One region of the Superficieibacter sp. BNK-5 genome, then DNA from elsewhere that is predicted to be linked to it. Evidence: predicted binding sites of a transcription regulator. Region 1 holds the regulator's gene; each other region holds the start of a gene.
What was found. The regulator Fur, encoded in region 1, represses iron uptake genes when iron is present. The targets are predictions, from matches to a motif close to ATAATAATGAGAACNACTATCAA.
Positions count from the first base shown of each region.

Region 1 (7,534 bases):
ATTTCGACCAGTTGCATCAGTATGCGATTGAGCTGATTAATAAAGGTCTGGCGTACGTTGATGAACTCTCGCCTGATGAAATCCGTGAGTACCGCGGCACGCTGAAAGCACCAGGCAAAAACAGCCCGTATCGCGATCGCAGCGTGGAAGAGAACCTGGCGCTGTTTGAAAAAATGCGCAGCGGTGGTTTTGAGGAAGGTAAAGCCTGCCTGCGTGCCAAAATCGACATGGCATCGCCCTTTATCGTAATGCGCGATCCGGTTATCTATCGCATTAAGTTTGCCGATCACCACCAGACCGGCAGCAAGTGGTGCATCTACCCGATGTACGACTTCACCCACTGCATCAGCGATGCGCTGGAAGGCATTACCCACTCGTTATGTACGCTGGAATTCCAGGACAACCGTCGCCTGTATGACTGGGTGCTGGACAACATCACCATTCCGGTTCACCCGCGCCAGTACGAATTTTCGCGCCTGAATCTGGAATATACCGTGATGTCGAAGCGTAAGCTCAACCTGCTGGTCACCGATAAGCACGTAGAAGGCTGGGACGATCCGCGTATGCCGACCATCTCTGGCCTGCGTCGTCGTGGCTACACCGCAGCGTCTATCCGTGAGTTCTGCAAGCGCATCGGCGTCACCAAGCAGGACAACACCATTGAGATGGCCTCGCTGGAATCCTGCATTCGCGAAGATCTCAACGAGAACGCGCCGCGTGCCATGGCCGTTATCGATCCAGTTAAACTGGTTATCGAAAACTACCCGCAGGGTGAAAGCGAAATGGTCACCATGCCGAACCATCCAAACAAACCGGAAATGGGCAGCCGTGAAGTGCCGTTCAGCGGGGAAATCTGGATCGATCGCGCTGACTTCCGCGAAGAAGCCAACAAACAGTACAAGCGCCTGGTACTCGGTAAAGAAGTGCGCCTGCGTAATGCTTATGTGATCAAAGCTGAGCACGTGGAAAAAGACGCGGACGGTAACATTACGACCATCTTCTGTTCTTATGATGCCGAAACGCTGAGCAAAGATCCGGCTGATGGCCGCAAGGTAAAAGGTGTTATTCACTGGGTAAGCGCAACGCACGCGCTGCCAGTTGAAATTCGCCTGTATGACCGTTTATTCAGCGTGCCAAATCCAGGGGCTGCGGAGGATTTCCTGACGGTCATTAACCCGGAGTCACTGGTTATCAAACAGGGCTTTGCCGAGCCATCGCTGAAAGCGGCTGAAGCAAGCAAGGCGTATCAGTTCGAACGCGAAGGCTACTTCTGCCTTGATAGTCGTTACGCAACCGCAGAAAAACTGGTGTTTAACCGCACCGTGGGGCTGCGCGATACCTGGGCTAAAATCGGCGAGTGATCTTCGGTTAAAATGCTGGCGACCGTGTCAGCCTCGTTGATGTCGTTTTGCCGGGTGGCGGCTTCGCCTTACCCGGCCTACGAAAACATACAATATCAGCAAGTTACATCATAAACGTAGGCCCGGTAAGCGCAGCGCCACCGGGCAAAATTCCACGAGATAACGTTTGCCAGCAGTCTGAACGCCGCGCTGTGCGGCGTTTTTTTATTTGCACTATCAGCAAAATAATCACATGGCTAAATATATTCGCGACGCGAATTAATGATTTTGATCCTTTATCGCCGGTGATCTTCATTCTTAATAATATCAGATCTAAGCCACTGTTTAATCGGCGTTATCGCCCTTGTGACACTCTCATTTTGGCGCATGAAATTGTTACAAAATACGATTAATTATGTGCGCTTCGTCATACTCCTGCATTTTTCCCGCTAAAAAAGATTGATAATTCGCGCCGCGAAAAATACTCTGAATTACAGTAGCCAGTCACATTTTTAGCTGGCCACTTTTTAATTTTATTTTATCGCCGCGTTAGTCGGCGTTTTTAAAAGTCAAAGAGGATCACCCCATGCGTACGTTCAGTGGCAAACGTAGTACGCTGGCGCTGGCTATTGCCGGCGTCACAGCAATGTCTGGTTTGATGGCTTCCCCGCAGGCCAAAGCCGAAGGATTTTTCGACGATTCAACCCTCACTGGCGGTATCTATTACTGGCAGCGTGAACGTGACCGTAAAGATGTCACTGATGAAGATAAGTACAAAGTTAACCTTTCTCATGCCACCTGGAACGCGAACCTTGATTTCCAGTCCGGCTACGCCGCTGATATGTTCGGCCTTGATATTGCAGCCTTTACGGCGATTGAAATGGCTGAAAATGGCGACAGCGCACACCCGAACGAAATTGCCTTTTCTAAAAGTAACAAGGCCTATGATGAAGACTGGTCCGGCGATAAAAGCGGGATAAGCCTGTATAAAGCGGCAGCAAAATTCAAATATGGACCCGCCTGGGCGCGCGCGGGCTATATTCAGCCGACCGGGCAAACCTTGCTGGCCCCGCACTGGAGCTTTATGCCGGGCACCTATCAGGGCGCTGAGGCCGGGGCGAATTTCGACTATGGCGATGCGGGCGCGTTGAGCTTCTCGTATATGTGGACCAACGACTACAAAGCACCGTGGCACGTTGAAATGGATCATTTTTACCAGAATGACCAAAAGACGAAGGTCGATTACCTGCACTCTATCGGGGCTAAATACGATTTCAAAAACAACTTCGTGCTCGAAGCCGCTTTTGGTCAGGCTGAAGGTTACATCGATCAGTATTTTGCTAAAGCCAGCTATCAATTCGATGTGGCTGGTGCGCCTTTAACCACCAGCTATCAGTTCTACGGCACTCGCGATAAAGTTGACGATCACAGTACCAACGATATTTACGACGGCACGGCCTGGCTTCAGGCACTGACTTTCGGCTATAAAGTGGCGGAAGTTGTCGATCTGCGTCTGGAAGGGACCTGGGTGAAAGCCGACGGCCAGCAGGGTTTCTTCCTGCAACGTATGACGCCGACCTATGCTTCCTCTAACGGCCGCCTTGATATCTGGTGGGATAACCGTTCTGACTTTAACGCCAACGGTGAAAAAGCGGTATTCTTCGGCGCGATGTACGACCTGAAAAACTGGGATCTGCCGGGCCTGAGCGTCGGCGCTTCTTATGTGTACGCCTGGGATGCGAAGCCTTCAACCTGGCAGCTTAACCCGGACGCTTACTACGATAAAGACCGCACCATCGAAGAGTCTTCATACAGTCTGGATGCGGTTTACACCCTTCAGGATGGCCGGGCGAAGGGGACGATGTTCAAACTGCACTTCACCGAATACGACAACCACTCCGATATTCCGAGTTACGGTGGCGGATACGGCAACATCTTCCAGGATGAGCGCGATGTGAAATTTATGGTTATTGCGCCGTTTACCATCTTCTGATGCAGGCAACGCTCTTCCAACCCGGCCGCGCAAGCGTGCCGGGTTTTTTAATGGATATCAGGAAGACGATTGATGCGCGTAAGCTTGCCTTTAGTGATCTCAATCGCGTTTTGCTGGCGCAAAAAGGCCATCGATTTCATGACGATACTCCGCGATAAGTTAGTCGACTTAACCACGAAATCGGCAACATTCGTACTGGCGCGAATCGTCGGTTCAAGCCGATCAAGCAGCACAATGGCCCCCTGAACCGCAACCAGACTACTGTAACCTAAAAGCAGCTCTTCCCGCTGGTATTGCCGGGTGATCTGCGCCAGCAAAAGGGTATATACCTGATGATGGGCCTGCTGCTCATCGATCTGCGTAAAAAAAGCGTCATGGCTGACCAGTTGATAGTCACAATCACTGTCTGCGCGGATTGTGACAAATTGTTCCGCCATACCGGGCAGGATCAGACCAACGATGCCGGGAGCCAGCGCCCGGGTCACCAGCAACTCATCATGACGACGCAGAAGCGAATAATCACCGGCATACAGTAAACAGATCGTATCTGCCTGAAACGTCAGGTAGTTGTGACGCAGTAAACGACGTTTGTTAGCGCCATCATCGAAAATAGTCAGAATGTGGGCGAGCGCCTTCTGAAGGAGGACGTGTTGCTGCATGACGCGATCCTTGTCAACTTCATTGTCGTACAGGCGTAACGCCTGAAAGCGGGCATACTAGCCAGGGCAAAGAATAAAAAGTATTGATGAAATCTGAATATACGGGCAGGGAAAGGGAATAAAAAAAGCCAGCCGGGGAGGCTGGCTTGTGATGCCATTACTTGCTTAAGCCTTCATGCGCATTATCGTCTTCGCGGCAGTCGCCTTCAGCACAATGACCATACAGATAAAGGCTATGGTTGGTGAGGCGAATACCGTGTTTAGCCGCAATCTCACGCTGACGCGACTCAATCGAGTCATCGCTGAACTCGATCACTTTGCCGCAGTCGAGGCAAATCAGGTGATCGTGGTGATGCTGCTGAGTCAGTTCGAAAACGGACTTTCCGCCTTCAAAATTGTGGCGGGTGACAATGCCAGCATCGTCAAACTGGTTCAGAACGCGGTAGACGGTGGCGAGGCCAATCTCTTCGCCCATGTCAATGAGGCGTTTGTATAAGTCTTCCGCGCTGACATGATGATTGTCAGGTCCCTGAAGCACTTCCAGGATTTTCAACCGGGGAAGCGTGACTTTCAGGCCTGCTTTCTTTAATGCGGTATTGTTGTCAGTCATGCGGAATCTGTCCTGTTGCTATAAGATTCACTCCCCACAGGGAAGTATTTACAGAGAGTGCATCGCTCATAATGCCTCTCATTATAGAACTGCCATGCCTGATTGAAAACTGCAAGTATCAGACAAAGTTAGCGTTTAAAACGAGGGGGGGTCCGCAAAGCGGCGCTGACCTCGTTAAATCAGTGGCTATTGTACAGATATGTACTGAAAAGTTAAAAAATTGTAGCAATTATTTTGATTGCTTATATCTATCAGTATGACGCAACCAGAAGGTTGCGTCATATCAGCATCAGGCGTTGATGATATCGCTCAGGTGCAGCTCATCGGAAATCTGCTTCACCCACTGCTCTACGCGTTCTGCTGTCAGTTCCGGCTGGCGGTCTTCATCAATGGCCAGGCCAACAAAGTGATCGTCATCGACCAGGCCTTTAGACGCTTCAAAATGATAACCTGCCGTTGGCCAGTGACCCACAATCGTTGCGCCGCGCGGCTCAATGATATCGCGAATAGTACCTAACGCGTCACAGAAGTACTCGGCATAATCTTCCTGGTCACCGCAGCCAAACAGCGCCACCAGCTTACCATTGAAGTCTACCTCTTCCAGCGTCGGGAAGAAGTCGTCCCAGTCACATTGTGCTTCACCGTAGTACCAGGTAGGAATGCCCAGCAGCAGAATATCGTAGCCCGCGAGATCTTCTTTGCTGCTTTTGGCAATGTCATGCACATCGGCGACATCCTTACCTAGCTGCTTTTGAATCATCTTCGCGATATTTTCGGTATTGCCGGTATCGCTGCCGAAAAAGATGCCTGTGATTGCCATGAGTAAAATAACCTCTTGATACTTATTGATATGGTGGTGGCGTATTGCACACGGATAAGGGCAATCATAGCAGAACAGAGAAGTACGCGGAAATAGCAATCACGCCCGACTGCACTCTCTGCTACATGAAAAGGGGGATCGAGGGCTTTTTCAGACAATATCCTGCCCGTGCAACTGCGCGAGCTGGCTGAGTAAAATCTCTTCGATCAGCTCACTGCGGCTGATCTGGCGCGCATCCGCCAGTTCGTTGAGGGCATCAACCGCGTCAGCGTTGAGTTTTAACTCAACGCGCTTCAGGCCGCGTACTTTGTCGCGTTTTAACTGATTGCGCTTGTTGATGCGTAACTGTTCATCACGCGCAAGGGGATTGGTTTTGGGTCTTCCCGGGCGACGCTCATTCGCGAACAGATCTATTGTCGTACGGTCCGTTTGTTCTTTTGCCATGATTAAGAGTGACTTCGGGGAAACAAGCAGCCGGGCCATTGCCCGGTTGGGTAGCGCGCCATCATACATCAGTGCAGGAAGCACGCCAACGCCCGCGGGCAATCTGGCGTGCGGACGTTGGATTTTTAATCAGGCGAGTTCGGCCAGATAGCGGCGGATCGCCCGCAATACCGCCTCCGGTTTTTCCGCATGTACCCAGTGGCCCGCCCCGGCAATCACATGCGCCTTCGCCTGCGGAAATTGTGCCAGCAGCGGCTCACGGTAGGCTTCGGTGACGTAGGGCGAATTGCCGCCGGGAATAAACAGCGCCGGACGATCCCAGACCGGGACCGGCTCCCAGCCGACAATATGCGGATATTGCTCCCACAGTACCGGCACGTTGAAACGCCATTCGCCGTCGACAAACGATTTCAGTAAAAACTGGATCACACCTTCTTCGTTAAGGTATTCGCGCATCACCGCAGCCGCTTGTTGACGCGTGGTGCTGCCCGCATCGGTAACGGCATTAATTGCGGCAAAGATTTCATCGTGGCGACGCACGGCGTAATCGACCGGCGCAATATCGATGGCGATAAGCCCATCAATCCGCTCTGCCGCCAGCGCGGTCAGGGCCATGACGGCCTTACCGCCCATGGAATGACCTATAAAGGTGGCTTTCTCTATCCCGTGTTCATCCAGCGTATCCCGCAGATCCTGCGCCATTGCGGAATAAGTCATCTCCGGGGCGCGGGGCGAGAGACCATGATTACGCATGTCTACCTGAAGGATGTCGTAATCGCTGACCAGATCGCGGGCGAGGATGCCCAGATTATCGAGGCTGCCGAACAGCCCGTGAACGAGTACGATGGGTGAAGCATCAGAAGAATGTTGTGCAGATTGCGTGCGGGTATTTAATTTCATGGCAAAGATCTTTTTTTCGCTCTGGCAGGTTAAGGTATTATGGTGAACATTCTGCCGCCCGGCTGCAAGCTTTCAGAAGTTTCCGGACTTTTGCGGTCATCCAGGCTTGACGCTATCCGCAGTTGAGATTTGCCCTTATAATCTCAATAACTTGTACTTAAAAATATCGTACTGGATCAAGATGAAAACGATCGAAGTTGATGATGAGCTCTATCGCTATATTGCCAGCCACACTCAGCACATTGGTGAGAGCGCGTCCGACATTTTACGGCGCATACTGAAATTTTCTGCCGCATCACAGCCTGTCACGCCGGTAAATAAAGCGGTGAGCGCACCCGCTCCGGTGGTTGAGAAAAAACCGGTTAACACCCCTAAAGATAACGTCCGCGCGATGCGTGAGCTGCTGTTGTCTGATGAATATGCCGAACAGCGTAAGGCGGTAAACCGCTTCATGCTGATCCTGTCTACACTCTATTCACTGGATAACACGGCGTTTGCCGAAGCCACCGAGTCACTGCACGGGCGTACCCGCGTGTATTTTGCGGCTGACGAACAAACGCTGTTACAAAGCGGTAATCAGACTAAACCGAAACAGGTGCCGGATACCCCATACTGGGTGATTACTAATACCAATACCGGTCGTAAATGCGGCATGATTGAACATATCATGCAATCAATGCAGTTCCCGGCGGAACTGATTGAAAAGGTTTGCGGCACTATTTAACCCTTGCATCAGAAGGATCAGGCAATGGCAGTTCACAATCGTGC
Region 1 is NZ_CP179893.1:2,916,110-2,923,643, forward strand. Features, by position in the region: gene glnS (glutamine--tRNA ligase) at 1-1,361, shown strand, start outside; gene chiP (chitoporin ChiP) at 1,927-3,333, shown strand; gene ACMGGS_RS14015 (helix-turn-helix domain-containing protein) at 3,381-3,992, opposite strand; gene fur (ferric iron uptake transcriptional regulator) at 4,150-4,602, opposite strand; gene fldA (flavodoxin FldA) at 4,892-5,422, opposite strand; gene ybfE (LexA regulated protein) at 5,573-5,866, opposite strand; gene ybfF (esterase) at 5,996-6,766, opposite strand; gene seqA (replication initiation negative regulator SeqA) at 6,948-7,490, shown strand; gene pgm (phosphoglucomutase (alpha-D-glucose-1,6-bisphosphate-dependent)) at 7,515-7,534, shown strand, end outside.

Region 2 (7,534 bases), 2.3 Mb from region 1:
CCAGTTTGTGCCGGTGACAGGACAGGCATGGATCGGTGTAGACCGTTTAATGGCTTCACATTCAAATAAATGGCAACAGCACGAACCTTATCTCCTTAGCCTCAAAACCGTGCCGAATTTTGCGATTAATCAGCGCGCTTTTATTTTGAGGACGCCGGAGGGGAATATTCTCTGGGACTGTATTGCTAATCTCGACGATGCCACAAAAACGTTGATCGCTGCGCTCGGAGGGCTTAAGGCTATTGCTATCTCCCATCCGCATTACTACACCACCATGCAGGATTGGGCCGCCGAATTTGGTGCGCCGATTTACCTTCATGGCAGCGATAGCGAGTGGATTATGCGCGACAGCCCCTGGATCACGCTCTGGGAAGGCGACACCCTGACGCTGGCGACGGATGTCAGGATCATACGCCTCGGCGGGCACTTTCCCGGCGGGAGCGTGCTTCACTGGGCGCAGGACGGTGGGGGGCTGCTGGCAGGTGATATCCTTCAGGTCACTCCCGGCGCGGATGCCGTCTCCTTCATGTGGAGCTACCCCAATATGCTGCCGCTGCCAGCCGCAACCATTAAGGATATTATGCTTCGCTTGAACGCCGTAAGGTTTTCAAAACTCTACGGCGCGTTTGAAGGGCAGAATATAACGGAAAATGCGGAGGACATTGTGCGTCGGTCAGGTGAAAAGTATATTGCCTGTCTTCGTTAATTGAAGGTTGGTGGATGTAGGCTTTTACACGGATATCCGGACACAGAGCGTTTATCATCGTCATCTGCTCATGCTGGACGCGCCCTTTAGCGACATCAAGTACGACTGGCACATCTGGATCAATTGCCTTTGCAGTATAGCCACGGTGGCCTCAGGCAGGTTCATTTCAAACGTATTGCGCACGGCTCCAAAAATCACGGTGATCAGTATCAGACTCACGCTCTCGATATTCACCAGATTCATGTCTGATGCGCTTCGCAGCATCGCGGATACGGCGACATTGACGCGGCGTCGAAAGGCATCAACTAATGGGCCGTTATCCAGTTCTGCAATAGAAAGATATAACGCCCGCGTAACTTCAGGTCGTTCCGTTTTGGCGCGCCAGTAGGCTTCAATCAGCCCCTCCACCATCGGTGATACGGGCAGGCCGTAGAACGTCAGGCACGCCGCCTCGACTTTTTCGGCAAGGGCTTCCAGATAGCGCTCATTAAGTACGTATAGCAGCGATTCCTTATGCGGAAAGTACTGATACATGGTGCCCACCGAAACGCCAGCCCGTTCTGCCACGCGCGTCGTGGTCAGGCGCTGGGGTCCCTCAATGACTAAAAGCTGAATAGCCGCCTCGAAAATGGCGTCCAGCGTCGCCGTTGCCCGCGCCTGACGCGGCCTTTTCCGGGGAATAAGTGAGCGTGGTTTAGTCATTTCAGAATGCGAACCCTCAAGCTAACGAACGCGCCCGCGAATTACTCATTACCCCATTGATTGAGGAACGTGGCTATTTCGTCAATACGTCGCTCGTTAATACCCGCTTCGCTGGCCATCTCTCTCTGCGCTTCTTCACTGATCTCCTCGTTATTCATTAAACGGGTGATCAGCAGTTGAAAATAGTGTGCAAGGGGATCGCGTTCAGCGTCTTTCACTGGCTCTGCGCATTCGGTCGCGTACTCATCGGCGATGTCATAATACTTCAGTGGGATTTCATTGTTCATACAGGGTCTCCGGAAGTTAGGTTTACGTCAGGGGCGTCGCCTGACGTCAATAATACCATTCTTATCATCATGCGGCGTTCACGTTAGTAGTGAACCAGTCCGCCGTCCACTGCATACTGACTGCCGGTAACGTAAGAGGCATCGTCAGAAAGCAGGAAATAGTCACCTCATGTTTCCGATCGTGTTCACGGGTTGTTTACCCGCGCTGATAAAAAGTATGATGCCGGACGTCATAATAATAAGCATCTTATAAGAAACACCCAACGACAGCCGGTTAAAAAGTGAATGAGGCTGACTAAATGACCCGACAGCGCGATTTTGATTTTTCAGGTAGATCGGTGATCCCTTATGCACATGACTACCAACATGGCGATTATGAAAGCTGGCACACGCACAGTTGCGCTCAGCTTATTCATACGTTGAGCGGGGTCATCCGCATTGAGACCCGAAACGGTTTTTGGGTGGTCCCGCCGTCGCGAGGCGTATGGATCCCGGCACATATGCCGCATGCCCTGCATATTACTGGTGAAGTGAAGGCCAGAGTACTTTTTGTCGAACCGCTGGCCAGAGCAGATCTGCCGGTTATCTGCCAGGTGGTAAGCGTCAGCGATCTGCTGCGGGAGCTTATCGTTTCTGCACTGCATCTTCCTGCCGATTACCCACCCGCAAGCCGCGCTGAGCGCATTCATGAGCTGATGCTTGATGAGCTACGCCTGATGGATACGCTGCCGTTTCACCTGCCGGAGCCAGCTTCCGAACGTCTGAGGCAGCTTTGCCAGGCCGTGCGCGACGCGCCGCATGAAACGTGGTCTGTTACCAGAGCAGCCATAAAAATCAGCGCCAGCGGGCGTACACTCAACCGCCATTTTTATCAGCAAACCGGCATGCAGTTCAGTGAGTGGGTGAGGCGGGCTCGTCTTCTGCATGCCCTGACGCGTCTGGCGCAGGGCGAGCAGATCACCCGGGTGGCACTGGATTCCGGTTATGCCAGCCCCGGCGCGTTCAGCGTGATGTTTCGGCGGGTAATGGGCGTCTCGCCCAGTGATTACTTTAGCCAGTGACGAAATCCTCCGCCGCATTCAGCATAGCCTGTAGTGAGGCCCGACTAATATCACTGTCAATACTGACGCCCCATGCACATTTTCCCGTCCGGTCCTGGCAACACACATAGGCGACAGAGCGGCTGTCGCTACGTTTACCCAGCGTATGTTCCTGATAACTAACAATCTCAAGCTCTGCTTTTACTTCACGACAAAGCGCCGTGAGCGCCGCAGACAGGAAGCCATTTCCTTCGCCTTGCAAACTCAACCGCTTACCCTGGCAGATAATCTCGGCAGAAAGGGTGGTACGCTGATCGGGATGGTTGTTACAGTTATATTTCTCTAACCGAAGCGGGGGCGCGTCAACAAGCCCATATGACTGGCGAAAAAGCGCCCAGACGGCCATTTGCGACATCTCTTTTTCTCCGCGCTCCGCGGCTTCCTGCACGCGAAGGCTAAAGGCCTGTTGCAGCTGGCGAGGCAGAACAAGATTGTGATTTTGCTCCAGAAGCCAGGCTGCGCCGCTTTTGCCTGACTGGCTATTTACCCGAATGACGGCTTCATAGCTGCACCCTATGTCTGCCGGATCGAGTGGCAGATAGGGGATTTGCCAGAGCGTATCCGGTGAGTGTTGTCTTGCCGCGAAACCTTTTTTGATCGCGTCCTGGTGAGAGCCAGAAAACGCTGTAAATACCAGCTCACCTGCATAGGGATGGCGCGGCGCAACGGGCAACTGATTACACTCTTCGACCACTTCAACGACCTTTTTCATCTGGCTAAAGTCGAGGCCGGGTGAAATTCCCTGGGTATAAAGATTTAGCGCCAGCGTTACCAGATCTGCATTCCCCGTCCGTTCGCCGTTTCCGAAGAGACAGCCCTCAACACGTTCCGCGCCTGCCAGTAATGCAAGCTCAGCACAGGCAATCCCTGTCCCACGATCGTTATGGGGATGAACGCTTATACACACCTGCTGGCGGCGTGAGAAATGACGGCAGAAATACTCTATCTGATCGGCATAAACGTTAGGCATACTGACTTCAACCGTCGCGGGGAGATTGATAATCATGGGACGGGAATCATGCGGATCCCACACCGCCGCAACGGCCTCACAAATTTGCAGGGCAAACTCAGGTTCGGTAAAACAGAACGTTTCAGGGGAGTACTGGAAGGTCCATGCCGTTTCCGGCGTTTCATCGCATAACTGGCGAATTTGCCGCGCCGCGCTGACGGCAAGCTGAACAATTTCATCGCGAGTTTGACGGAACACGATATCCCTGAACAGCGGTGCCGTCGCATTATATAAATGCACGGTCGCCTGATGAACGCCGCGCAGTGATTCAAACGTTCGCGCAATCAAATCTTCCCTTGCCTGGGTTAATACCTGGATATTTACATCGTATGGAATACGCTGTTCTTCAATCAACGATCGCACAAAATCAAAGTCTGTTTGCGAGGCTGAAGGAAATGCGACCTCGATTTCCCGAAAGCCGCAGGCAACTAACAGATCCCAAAATTTGCGTTTCCTGGCACCGTCCATCGGTTCAGCCAGCGCCTGATTACCATCACGTAAATCGGTAGATAGCCAGCGCGGAGGACGGGTCAACGTATTATTCGGCCATTGCCTGTCGCTGAGGCTTACTGGCGGATGGGGTGTGTATTTGAGGGAAGGATTCTTCAGCATACCGGGTTTCCTTTTAACTAAGAGACCCCAGTGTCATGCTAAATCTGCCGGAAAACTCACCAGAAGATGACAACCTGTTATTCAAACAGGACAACTGTAGCTCCGCGCTGAATCACTATTATTCCCGATCGTCTTTCTTCTCCACATGTCCCAGCGCTTTCTCCGGAAAACAATAGTCCCGCACCCGGCGTTTTAACTCTGCCGCATCGGGAAAGCCGCCGTCCTGCTTGCGATCCCAGATAACGTGACCATCAACATCGATAACAAAAATCCCGCCGGTGCCGGGGATCAGGCGCACAGAATCGAGATCGGTACTAAACGTTTGCAGCAACTCCTGCGCCATCCAGGTGGCGCGTAGCATCCAGTTGCACTGGGAACAGTACTGCAATGTGACGGCGTTTTTGCTCATTTTTTCTCTCATTTTACCAGGAGGGCATAGCACACAATTTACGATTAATGGGTCACAAATGTGAAGACTTTGTGAAGTTGTTGCAAATGATAATACTTATCATTAGTATTCGTTTCATAATTTATAACAGTACGCGTTTTTTTGGTTAGTGCTTTTTCAATCAGCCAGTGGAAGTGAAATGTGAGCCTCATACTAATAAAATTAAGGTTTACAAGACATTATGCATACATCGCACATTTCTCCTCAACGTTTCAGGAAGAGCGTTCTGGTGACGTCATTACTCACAGCGCTCTATCAGACTGCGGCTTTCGCGGCTGATACCGGTACTTCAACGACTACCGCAAAAAATACCGCGCAGGATTCGGCTGACGAGATGATTGTCACCGCGCCAGCGCCGGATCTGAAAGCGGGAAGTACGCATTCACTCAGCGCCCAGGACCTGCAAAATAAAGGCGCAAACGACTTTGGCTCTATTATGCGTTATGAACCGTTAATCAGCGCGACCGGGGCCAGTGGAGGTTCCGGCAACGGCAAAAGCGGCTTTGACCGTGGCGGTTATACCGGCTACAACATTCGTGGGCTGGAAAGTAATCGCGTTGGCATCGATGTCGATGGGATCGCGCAGCCGGACGCCACTGGACGCAGTTACGTTAGCCGATCAGGATTGAACACGTTCGGCATTGGCCGCGATTACATCGATCCGTATATGTATGGCAATGTTGATATTGAATCCGGCGCGACCTCTACCGAACAGGCCAATACCTCTATCGGCGGCAATGTCTCTTTCCGCCCAAAATCCGCTGACGATTACCTGCATCCGGGAAAAAATACCTGGTTTGGCTACCAGAGTGATTACGACTCTGCCGATCGCAGTTGGCACAATGGCGTGACCGGTGCGGCGGGGGATGAAACCCTGCGCGGCGTGTTTGTCTACAGCCGTCGTGACGGTCAGCAAACCCGCAACAACAGTGATACAGTGGATGCGTACCCGGCTAACTGGCACTCTGATGCGATGATGGCCTCCGGTATCTGGCAGCCGAACGATGAGCACAAGCTGACCGGTACACTGGATTACTACCACAAAACCAACCATACCCATTACGACTCCTGGAACAGCAGCGGCAGCCAGATCCTTGGTGATGCCCAACAGACCAGCCAGACCCGTCGCTGGGGCGTCAGCCTGAAAGATGACTGGACGCCAGTGAATGACTGGCTGGACAGCATGTCGACCAAAGTCTACTACCAGCATACTGAAGCGCATGACCGCACTTATATGCCGGACAGCATTACTACCGCCATGCAGACGGTCTATTCAGACTATGACACCGATACCTGGGGCATTCAGAATGCGCTGGCGAAAACGCTGGGACGCCACGATCTGAGCGCCGGGTTTAACGTCAGTACCACGGAAACGAAGCGTCCGTTCAGACAGTCTCCAGCGCCAACGGCGTACAGCGAAATTATGCAGCCGGAAGCGGACAGCAAAAGCTATACCCTCGGTGCCTTCGTGCAGGATCAGATTAATTTCGACGCGGGTGGTCACCATTTCGCCGTCATCCCTGGCGCACGTGTCGTCCATCAGTCAATGAAGCCGGATAATCTCTCCAGTCTGACGACGAACAGTAACGTTCTGGATGAGTCTGAAGTCTCGACGTTATATGGCAAAAATACCGATACCCAACTGTTACCGTCACTCACCTTCCAGTACGACATCACTCCGCGCCTGATGACGTACCTGCAATACAAACGCGGTGCGCAGTTCCCCAATGCCAGCCAGCTCTATGGCTCCTGGAATCTTGGCTCCAGCTACGCAGGCAGACAGCAATATGCGCTGATTGGTAATACCGATCTGAAAACCGAAACCAGCGATAACGTTGAGTGGGGCATGAAAGGGGACGTGACCGATGGCATCACCCTGCGCACCGCGCTGTTCTATAACGCCTATAAAAACTTTATCGCCTATACCCGTTACTCGCGCGCCGGGAATCCGGACCGGTTCACCAACGTTCCGTCCAATATTTACACCACCTATCAGGCGGAAAACCGGGATAAAGCCTTTATCTACGGCGGTGAAATTAGCGCTAAATTTAACTTTGGCACCTGGTTTGAAGAGGTGAATGGCCTGAGTGCGACGCTCGCCTATGGTTATACCGAAGGAAAATCAAAATCCAGTTATATGGGGGATAAATACATTGATCTGGACAGCGTCGCGCCGATGAAAGCGATCGCTGGCGTTGCGTGGGACGATCCGGCGAAACGGTATGGCACAGCGTTGACCGCCACCTTCGTGAAAGGCAAACGCGCCACCGCGACCAGTCGTGAGTCTTACACTAATACCGGTTCGACGATCGCCGACTCCACCAATGAGTACATGCGGGTGCCAGGCTATGGTCTGCTGGACTGGACGGCGTACTGGCAGGTGGCGAAGAACGTCAGACTCAACGGCGGCGTCTATAACATTACCGACCGTAAATACTGGGATTACCTGAGCAGTCGCACCATTGAGGAGTCCACCCGTCAGGATGCGTATGACAAGGCGCTGGCGGTGATGCCGGGTCGTACCTGGCAATTGGGTGTTAACGTAGACTTCTGATTAAGACGTCATCCTTAATCCTTACTCCCCCCGGTATCGCTGCCGGGGGTTTTTAACCTTATCAGGAAGCGAACACTATGTCTGTTTCATCAAAAGATGTATCCGCCATCTGGCAG
Region 2 is NZ_CP179893.1:604,532-612,065, reverse strand. Features, by position in the region: gene ACMGGS_RS02950 (MBL fold metallo-hydrolase) at 1-706, shown strand, start outside; gene ACMGGS_RS02945 (TetR/AcrR family transcriptional regulator) at 767-1,408, opposite strand; gene ACMGGS_RS02940 (YmjA family protein) at 1,450-1,695, opposite strand; partial or broken gene ACMGGS_RS02935 (oxidoreductase) at 1,779-1,853, opposite strand; gene ACMGGS_RS02930 (AraC family transcriptional regulator) at 1,995-2,756, shown strand; gene leuA (2-isopropylmalate synthase) at 2,746-4,416, opposite strand; gene ACMGGS_RS02920 (SelT/SelW/SelH family protein) at 4,535-4,825, opposite strand; gene ACMGGS_RS02915 (TonB-dependent receptor domain-containing protein) at 5,046-7,418, shown strand; gene ACMGGS_RS02910 (hemin-degrading factor) at 7,496-7,534, shown strand, end outside.
Region 2: the regulator Fur is predicted to act here: its motif matches at 4,912-4,934, upstream of ACMGGS_RS02915 (TonB-dependent receptor domain-containing protein).

Region 3 (7,534 bases), 1.7 Mb from region 1:
CTTGCTGACAAACCTGCCGCTGACAGCAAACGATGATACTGCTCATCATCAAACGGCATTGACCAGGCAATCACCCCGGCTTCATGCACCGTCACATCGCTTACCCGCGATGCCAGCACCAGCGGAGCCTCGGCTGAGACCTTGCCACCCGCCACGACCCGATACAGCCAGCCGGTTTTTCCGCTCGCCTGCATGATGGACGCCATATCGCTGATAGCAAAATGAAAGTTCAGCTTAAAGCACGGCGATCGCGGCTGCGTTACCTGGATAAAGGTCTCACCCCAGCGGAAGATATCGCCGATAAACACGTTCTGTTCGTTCAGCCCCTCGGTTGACAGATTCTCACCAAACGCGGGAGCCACAAACAGATCCTCCTGCTCAGGAAACTCACGCGCCCAGTGGAGATAGTGCTCCCGGGGATAGTGGCACAGTGCGCGGTCGGGTCCGCCGTGGATTTTGCTTTCTGCCTGCTCATCACCGGTCAGCCCCCGCTCCGTCAGCGTCAGTTCGCCCGCCACCTGCACCTTCGCAATGGCGCTGGGACGGCTTCCTTCGTAGTCCTGAACCCTGCCAGTGAACCCCTCAACCGGATATCGCATCTGTATCTCTCTTCCCGACAAATTTGCTCCATTAAAGCATATTTTTTACCCGTACCTTCCAAAATGCGAACCACGTTCACATGGCGCGTTGCCAGACATGCTATTTATTAAAATGATTTTGAAACAGCATTTCATAATAAGGAGTCAACGTGACGGTACAATCGCAATTTGCTGGCGTCTGGTGCCCTGCCATTACGCCGCTGGATCAAGACGGAAAGCTCGACCTGAACGGCCTGAAGCAGCATCTTCAACGCCTGACCAGGGCAAATATTGACGTGATTTTGTTGATGGGCAGCATCGGCGAGTTTGCTTCTTTTACGCTGGAAGAGCGATTAACCTTAATTCGCGAGGCCAGGACGATGAGTTCGCTCAAGATGGTTGCCAACGTGTCATCGACCTGTATGAACGATATTCAGCGCATGGCGGAGGAGGCGTACCGCGTTGGCTACGATGCGGTGATGGTGTTACCGCCTTATTATTACGGGCAAACGCCGAAGCAATTGCTGAGTTATTTCCGCCAGCTGGGTAACATACTCAGCGGCCAGTGGTTTGCCTATAACTTTCCGGCTCGCACCGGCTGCGATTTAACGCCGGATCTGATTGCCACCCTCGCCGCTGAATTCCCGCACTTTGCCGGGATTAAAGATACCGTCGATTGCCAGTCTCATACCCGCAGTATGATCCAGGCGACCCGCGCCGTGCGTGAGGATTTTGCCGTACTTTCTGGCTATGACGAATATTACATCCCCAATCTGCTGGCGGGCGGCGCTGGCGTGATCTCCGGTTTAAACAATGTGATGCCAGAGCTATTTGTCAGCGCCCGCGAAGCATTTAAGCAAGGCGACCTGGAGACGTTACGTGAGATACAGCAGAACATCGGCACCTACATGTCCATCTATGCAATTGGCGATGATTTTGTCTCAACGATTAAGACCGTGGTATCGCGTAAATTCGGCTATTGCACCGGGGTATCGCGAAATGCGGGAGGCGCATTAAACGAACACGAGTGCCGCACGATTGATGAGGTGTTTGATATCAAGAGCTAAAAGAAAAAGCCCGGCAGCAGCGCTAACCGGGCTTTTTCAGAAAGACTACCTATTATTCTACTGTTCCCAGCACATGTGCTTTCGCGGCTTCGGCTTTTGCCGCTCTGGCTTTCACCTTCCGTGACCAGATGGAGGTCAGGATCGGCACCAGAATGGAGGTCACAATCACCGATGTGGCGACCAGCGAGGTAGCCGCAGGGGCCATCGGTTTAAATTCCGGGATCATCTCCGCGATCAGGACCGGCGTTGCCACCGCGGCACCCGCCGAGCTGGATGCGGCAATTCCCGCTGTACCGTCACCGCCACCGATCAGTTTATCGGCAATAATCAGCGGGATGCCCGTCACGATAATCACCGCCACGCCCAGCAGAATACCCAGCAATCCGGTTTGCGCAATCACGCTTAAATCAATGGTGTTGCCCAGCGCGAAGGCGAAGAAAGGGATCAGCGTTTGTACCGCTTTGCTGAAAAACTCCCGTAATTCCGGGTCCAGATTACCCAGCGTAAAACCCACCAGGAAAGGTAAGACAGCACCGACAAAAACGTGTGGCTCAAATGACGCAATACCTGCGGTGCCCAGAATAATCATGGTCATCAACGGACCCGACTCCAGCGACATCAGAACAAATGCGCCCGCTTCTTCTTTGGTGCCGTACTGCTGCATAATGGAGGCGTACAGCCCGCCATTGGTCATGTCCATCGCGGCCACCAGCGCCAGCGTGGAGAGTCCGGCGAAGAACCCTACCTCTACGCCGTGCTCCGGAATGATGCGCGAGGCAATCGCGGCTACCAGCCAGGCCACGGCAATCTTGGTTACTACCAGCGTGCCGGATTTACGCAGTACCGTTCCCGTCGCGCTCAGCTTAATCGATGCGCCCATACAGAAAAACCAGACTGCCAGAATCGGCACTGTCCCGGTAATCATACCGTTGGTGAACGACCCGAAGTATTTTCCTGCCCCCGGCGCAAAGGTATGGCACAGCGCGCCCAGGAACAGCGGGACGAGCATCATGCCCCCCGGAATTTTTTCAATCTTGCGTTTAATCTGCATCTTCTTCACCTGTAAACATAAAAATGGGGCGATTTTTATGGGCGAGCGCACCTCAGTCACAAAGTGCTCCCGTATCGATGAAAGGAAGATAATCATTCAACGAAACTATAAAAGTGATCCTGAACACACAAATTGAAACGCAGTTTCTATTTTAATGGATCATTGTTTTTTATTTGATACAGATCACCATAGCACCCTGAACCATGGCATAAAAAAAGCCCCCGCGGCAGAGCCTGCGGAGGCTTTTGCTCTACACCTCAGTGCAGAGTGTTAATCAGAAGACTTATTTTTTCGCCGCAAAACGCGCCGCAGCTTCATCCCAGTTCACCACGTTCCAGAACTCTTTGATGTAGTCCGGGCGACGGTTCTGGAATTTCAGATAATACGCATGTTCCCACACATCCAGGCCCACAATCGGGAAGCCAGAAACACCGGCAACGGCTTCACCCATCAGCGGAGAGTCCTGGTTAGCGGTAGAAACCACAGCCAGTTTGTCATCTTTCAGCACCAGCCATGCCCAGCCGGAACCAAAGCGGGTAGCGGCCGCTTTCTCAAACTCTTCTTTGAATTTTTCCACGGAGCCAAAATCGCGCTCGATAGCGGATTTCAGATCGCCCTGTAGGGTGGTGCCTTTTTTCAGGCCTTTCCAGAACAGGCTGTGGTTAGCGTGGCCGCCGGCATTGTTGCGCAGCACGGTTTTCTTGTCCGCCGGAACCTGATCCAGTTTGGTGATCAGCTCTTCTACCGGCAGATTAGCCAGTTCCGGCAGGCTTTCCAGCGCGGCATTGGCGTTATTAACATAGGTCTGGTGATGTTTGGTGTGATGGATCTCCATCGTCTGCTTATCGAAATGCGGTTCAAGGGCATCGTAGGCATACGGCAGGGATGGCAGTGTATAGCTCATAATCATCTCCATTATTGTCGGGCGGCAGATGTGTTAACGCCGCGTAAGCAGTTGGTTCATTATAGTTAATTAAATGATATTGAAAATGTTTATCAATGCCGTAGTTTTAATAAGGTTATAACTTTAGGTTATGAAGCCAAAATTGTGAGCTTGCTCATTCGATTACTCGGTTCATTGCCAGTGTGCGACACAACGCGGCAATCCGCTGAAGGTTACTTTACAGCACAATTTTTACACTCATCGGGTCGGGGGTGTTTTACCGGCCATAAAAAAGATGAGGATAAATGCATGAGTAACATGATTACGATGGGTATTCTTTGGCATTTGATAGGCGCAGCCAGTGCAGCCTGTTTCTATGCCCCGTTCAAAAAAGTCAAAGGCTGGTCGTGGGAAACCATGTGGTCAGTCGGCGGTACTGTCTCCTGGCTGATTTTGCCCTGGACGATCAGCGCCATTCTGCTGCCCGACTTCTGGGCGTATTACGGTTCTTTCAGCGCTTCCACGTTGCTGCCAGTGTTTCTTTTTGGCGCGATGTGGGGCATTGGTAATATCAACTATGGCCTGACCATGCGCTATCTCGGCATGTCGATGGGCATTGGCATTGCGATTGGCATCACGCTGATTGTTGGCACGCTGATGACGCCGATCCTGAACGGTAATTTCGACATCCTGATCCACACCCGTGGTGGCCGTATGACGCTGCTGGGCGTGCTGGTCGCGCTGGTAGGCGTGGGGATTGTTACCCATGCTGGTCGGCTCAAAGAACGCCAGATGGGTATCGAAGCGGAAGAGTTCAATCTGAAAAAAGGCCTCCTGCTGGCGGTGATGTGCGGGATCTTTTCCGCCGGCATGTCGTTTGCGATGAACGCCGCCAAGCCGATGCATGAAGCGGCGGCGGCGCTGGGCGTCGATTCCCTGTACGTTGCTCTACCAAGCTACGTGGTGATTATGGGCGGCGGTGCGCTGATCAACCTCGGCTTCTGCTTTATTCGTCTGGCAAAAGTGAAAAATTTGTCGGTAAAAGCGGACTTCTCGCTGGCAAAACCGCTGATCGTCAGCAATATCCTGCTGTCAGCACTCGGCGGGTTGATGTGGTATCTCCAGTTCTTCTTCTATGCCTGGGGCCACGCGCGTATTCCGGCGCAGTACGATTATGTCAGCTGGATGCTGCATATGAGTTTCTACGTGCTGTGCGGTGGGATTGTCGGTCTGGTACTGAAAGAGTGGAATAACGCCGGGCGTCGTCCGGTCAGCGTGCTGAGCCTCGGCTGCGTGGTGATTATTGTCGCGGCAAATATTGTCGGACTGGGCATGGCGGGTTAACGGATGCCCCCTGCTGGCACGGCAGGGGGACGTCGGTTACGACGAATGTCGGCCCCCGTTGAACAGCAGAAACAGGTAACAGCATACCGGCACCAGAAAACTCATCTTCAGGCCGAGATCCGCGCGGCATCGTCCTGCAACCCGCTTAAGGTGCGGGAAAAAATAATCGGGTATAACACCGAGTTCATCACGCCAATCGTCAGCAGGCAGTAGCCTCCCGCACGGCTGGCCAGCACGATCGCCGCAAGCGTCAGCACGATAGCGCCGGTCACGCAGCAGCAATACATCCTTAACTGCCCGATAGCCACGCTACCGGGCAAACGTGCCTCAGAGTGTCAGTTCGCGCTCAAGTCGTGCGGTCATGTCACCGGCATCTCTGCCTTGCAATAGCTGCTGGCGGAAATCGTCATGCATCAACTTGCGTGCCAGCCGCGAGAAGATTTTCATGTGATCGCCCTTCTCCTGCTCGCTCACCGTCAGCATAATCACCAGCGAGACGTCTACCCCCTCTCCCCACGATAACGGCGTCTTCAGGCGCATTAGCGACACACTGCTGTTCAGTACCGCTGCGGATTTACAGTGCGGGATGGCGACTGCAAAGCCGAGCGCGGTGGAAAAAACGGCTTCCCGCTGCCAGATGGCGGTCTCGACGTCCACCCCCGAGCGCACCCGCTGTTCAATCTCAAGGTTATCCGTGAGCAGCTTGATGGCCTCCGCCTTGCTGGTGACGTCCCGATCCAGCAATAACAGAGCCGGATCGAAAACGGGTAGCACGCTGGCCGCCGATGTCTCACGCAGCAGGGATGTCACCTCCGCCGCGCTTTCACAGGCTAATGCCTGCTGCAACGTCTTCCGGCAGTCATCCATCTCCAGCGAGGCCAGCTGCTTTTTCGCCCCGGCAATTCGTCCGGCGGACATGCTGATCTGCCGCAGCCCCGCGCCCAGCAGCAGCGGCATTACCGCCGGATCGCCGCCCATTTCTCCACACAGGCAGAGTTCCACGTTTGTCCGCCTCGCCATCTCGCTAAGCAGCATCAGGAAAGCGGGATCGCAGTAGTTGTACAGGTGACGAACATGCGGATTGCCCCGGTCGCAGGCGAGAAAATACTGCACCAGGTCGTTGCTGCCAATAGAGGCAAAATCGATCCATTTCGCCGCTCTTTCCAGCAGGTACAGCGCAGAAGGCACCTCCGCCATGATACCTAAACGCCATTCGCCGACGGCGACGCCTTCCGCGTGGAGCTGTTCCGCTACCTGATGAAAGCGGGCGTGCAGCCATTTAATCTCTTCAAGCGTCGCCACCATCGGCACCATGATATCCAGCGGCCCTGCCGCGCTGGCACGCAGCAATGCCCGTACCTGACTGGTAAAAAGGTCAATAAATGCCGGATAAAGGCGCACTGCCCGCCAGCCGAGGAACGGGTTCTCTTCCTGCGGCAGGTTTAAATAGTCACAGGGTTTATCGCCGCCGATATCCAGCGTGCGGATCACGACTTTCTTGCCCTGCGCCAGCGTCAGTACATGCCGGTACGCCTGATATTGTTCTTCTTCATCCGGCGGCACGCTTCGCTCACAAAACAACATTTCGGTGCGAAACAGACCAATCCCTTCCGCACCCGCCGCGAATGCGCTTTCCGCTTCGTCAGCCAGGGCGATATTCGCCAGCAGTTTCACGCGTTCTCCGTCACGGCTGACGCCTGCCATCCGGGCGAGCGGTTCCAGTCGCCGGGCAATGCGCGCGACTTTGTCCTCTTCCATGTCGCGCCATTGCTCAGCACAGGCATCCGGCGCGACGATCAGCAGTAGGGCACCCGCAGGCACAGACGCGTTCGGCATGCATAAAAGCGGGATGCCAAAGGAACGGGCGAGGATCACCGTGTGGGAGGTTTCGCCGCCCTCCCCCATCACAATACCTTTGAGATGAGGACCGCGCAGGGCGAGAAACTGACCCGGCGTAATCAGTCCGGCGCTGCTGCTGAAGGCCAGCGTCTTCCGGCGCTTCCTGCGCAGCAAGCTGCGGCAAATCCACCGCGCCCAGAGGCACCGCCACCCCGCTTGCCAGTCCCGGACTGACGCCGTTACCCCGCAGGCAGGTGGCCATGGTGGCCGCCAGAAACACGGGCAACGGCTGTTCGTGATGGCTCGTCACAGGGACGAGTGGCCCGTCGCATTCCGTCAGCTCGCGCGTAATAAATGCGCTCAGCGTCTGCCAGACGTCCTGCTCATCCTCACCGTCAATATGCAGTTCGCACGCATCGTGGTGAAGCACATCTGCGCCGATGAGCGCCAGTACGCTTCCGGCATCGACCTGCCGCTGGTTACGCAGATTATGCAGCGTGACGCGGGAATGAAATTGCGCCACGCGCAGTTGCAATTCGCTCGCAGGCCGGGCATGAAGGCCATTTTCGAGGGGACACACAAACGCTATTTTACGCATCGGATTTTCCTTTTTCCGCAGGGGTGATCCGCCAGCTGACTGGCGTACAGGGCTGGACTGGGGTATGACTTCCAGGAAGCGGCGTTTCTGCCAGCGTCACGCGCGCCACGTCGCCAGAGAGTACAGGTTCGACACCGTCGAGTAACGTGGTGCCCGGATTCCAGCCGCGCAGGA
Region 3 is NZ_CP179893.1:1,185,545-1,193,078, forward strand. Features, by position in the region: gene yiiM (6-hydroxyaminopurine reductase) at 1-599, opposite strand, end outside; gene ACMGGS_RS05700 (dihydrodipicolinate synthase family protein) at 749-1,645, shown strand; gene kdgT (2-keto-3-deoxygluconate transporter) at 1,698-2,696, opposite strand; gene sodA (superoxide dismutase [Mn]) at 2,980-3,600, opposite strand; gene rhaT (L-rhamnose/proton symporter RhaT) at 3,889-4,923, shown strand; gene ACMGGS_RS05720 (hypothetical protein) at 5,031-5,195, opposite strand; gene ptsP (phosphoenolpyruvate--protein phosphotransferase) at 5,251-6,936, opposite strand; partial or broken gene ACMGGS_RS05730 (HPr family phosphocarrier protein) at 7,169-7,360, opposite strand; gene ACMGGS_RS05735 (glycoside hydrolase family 38 C-terminal domain-containing protein) at 7,353-7,534, opposite strand, start outside.
Region 3: the regulator Fur is predicted to act here: its motif matches at 3,674-3,696, upstream of sodA (superoxide dismutase [Mn]).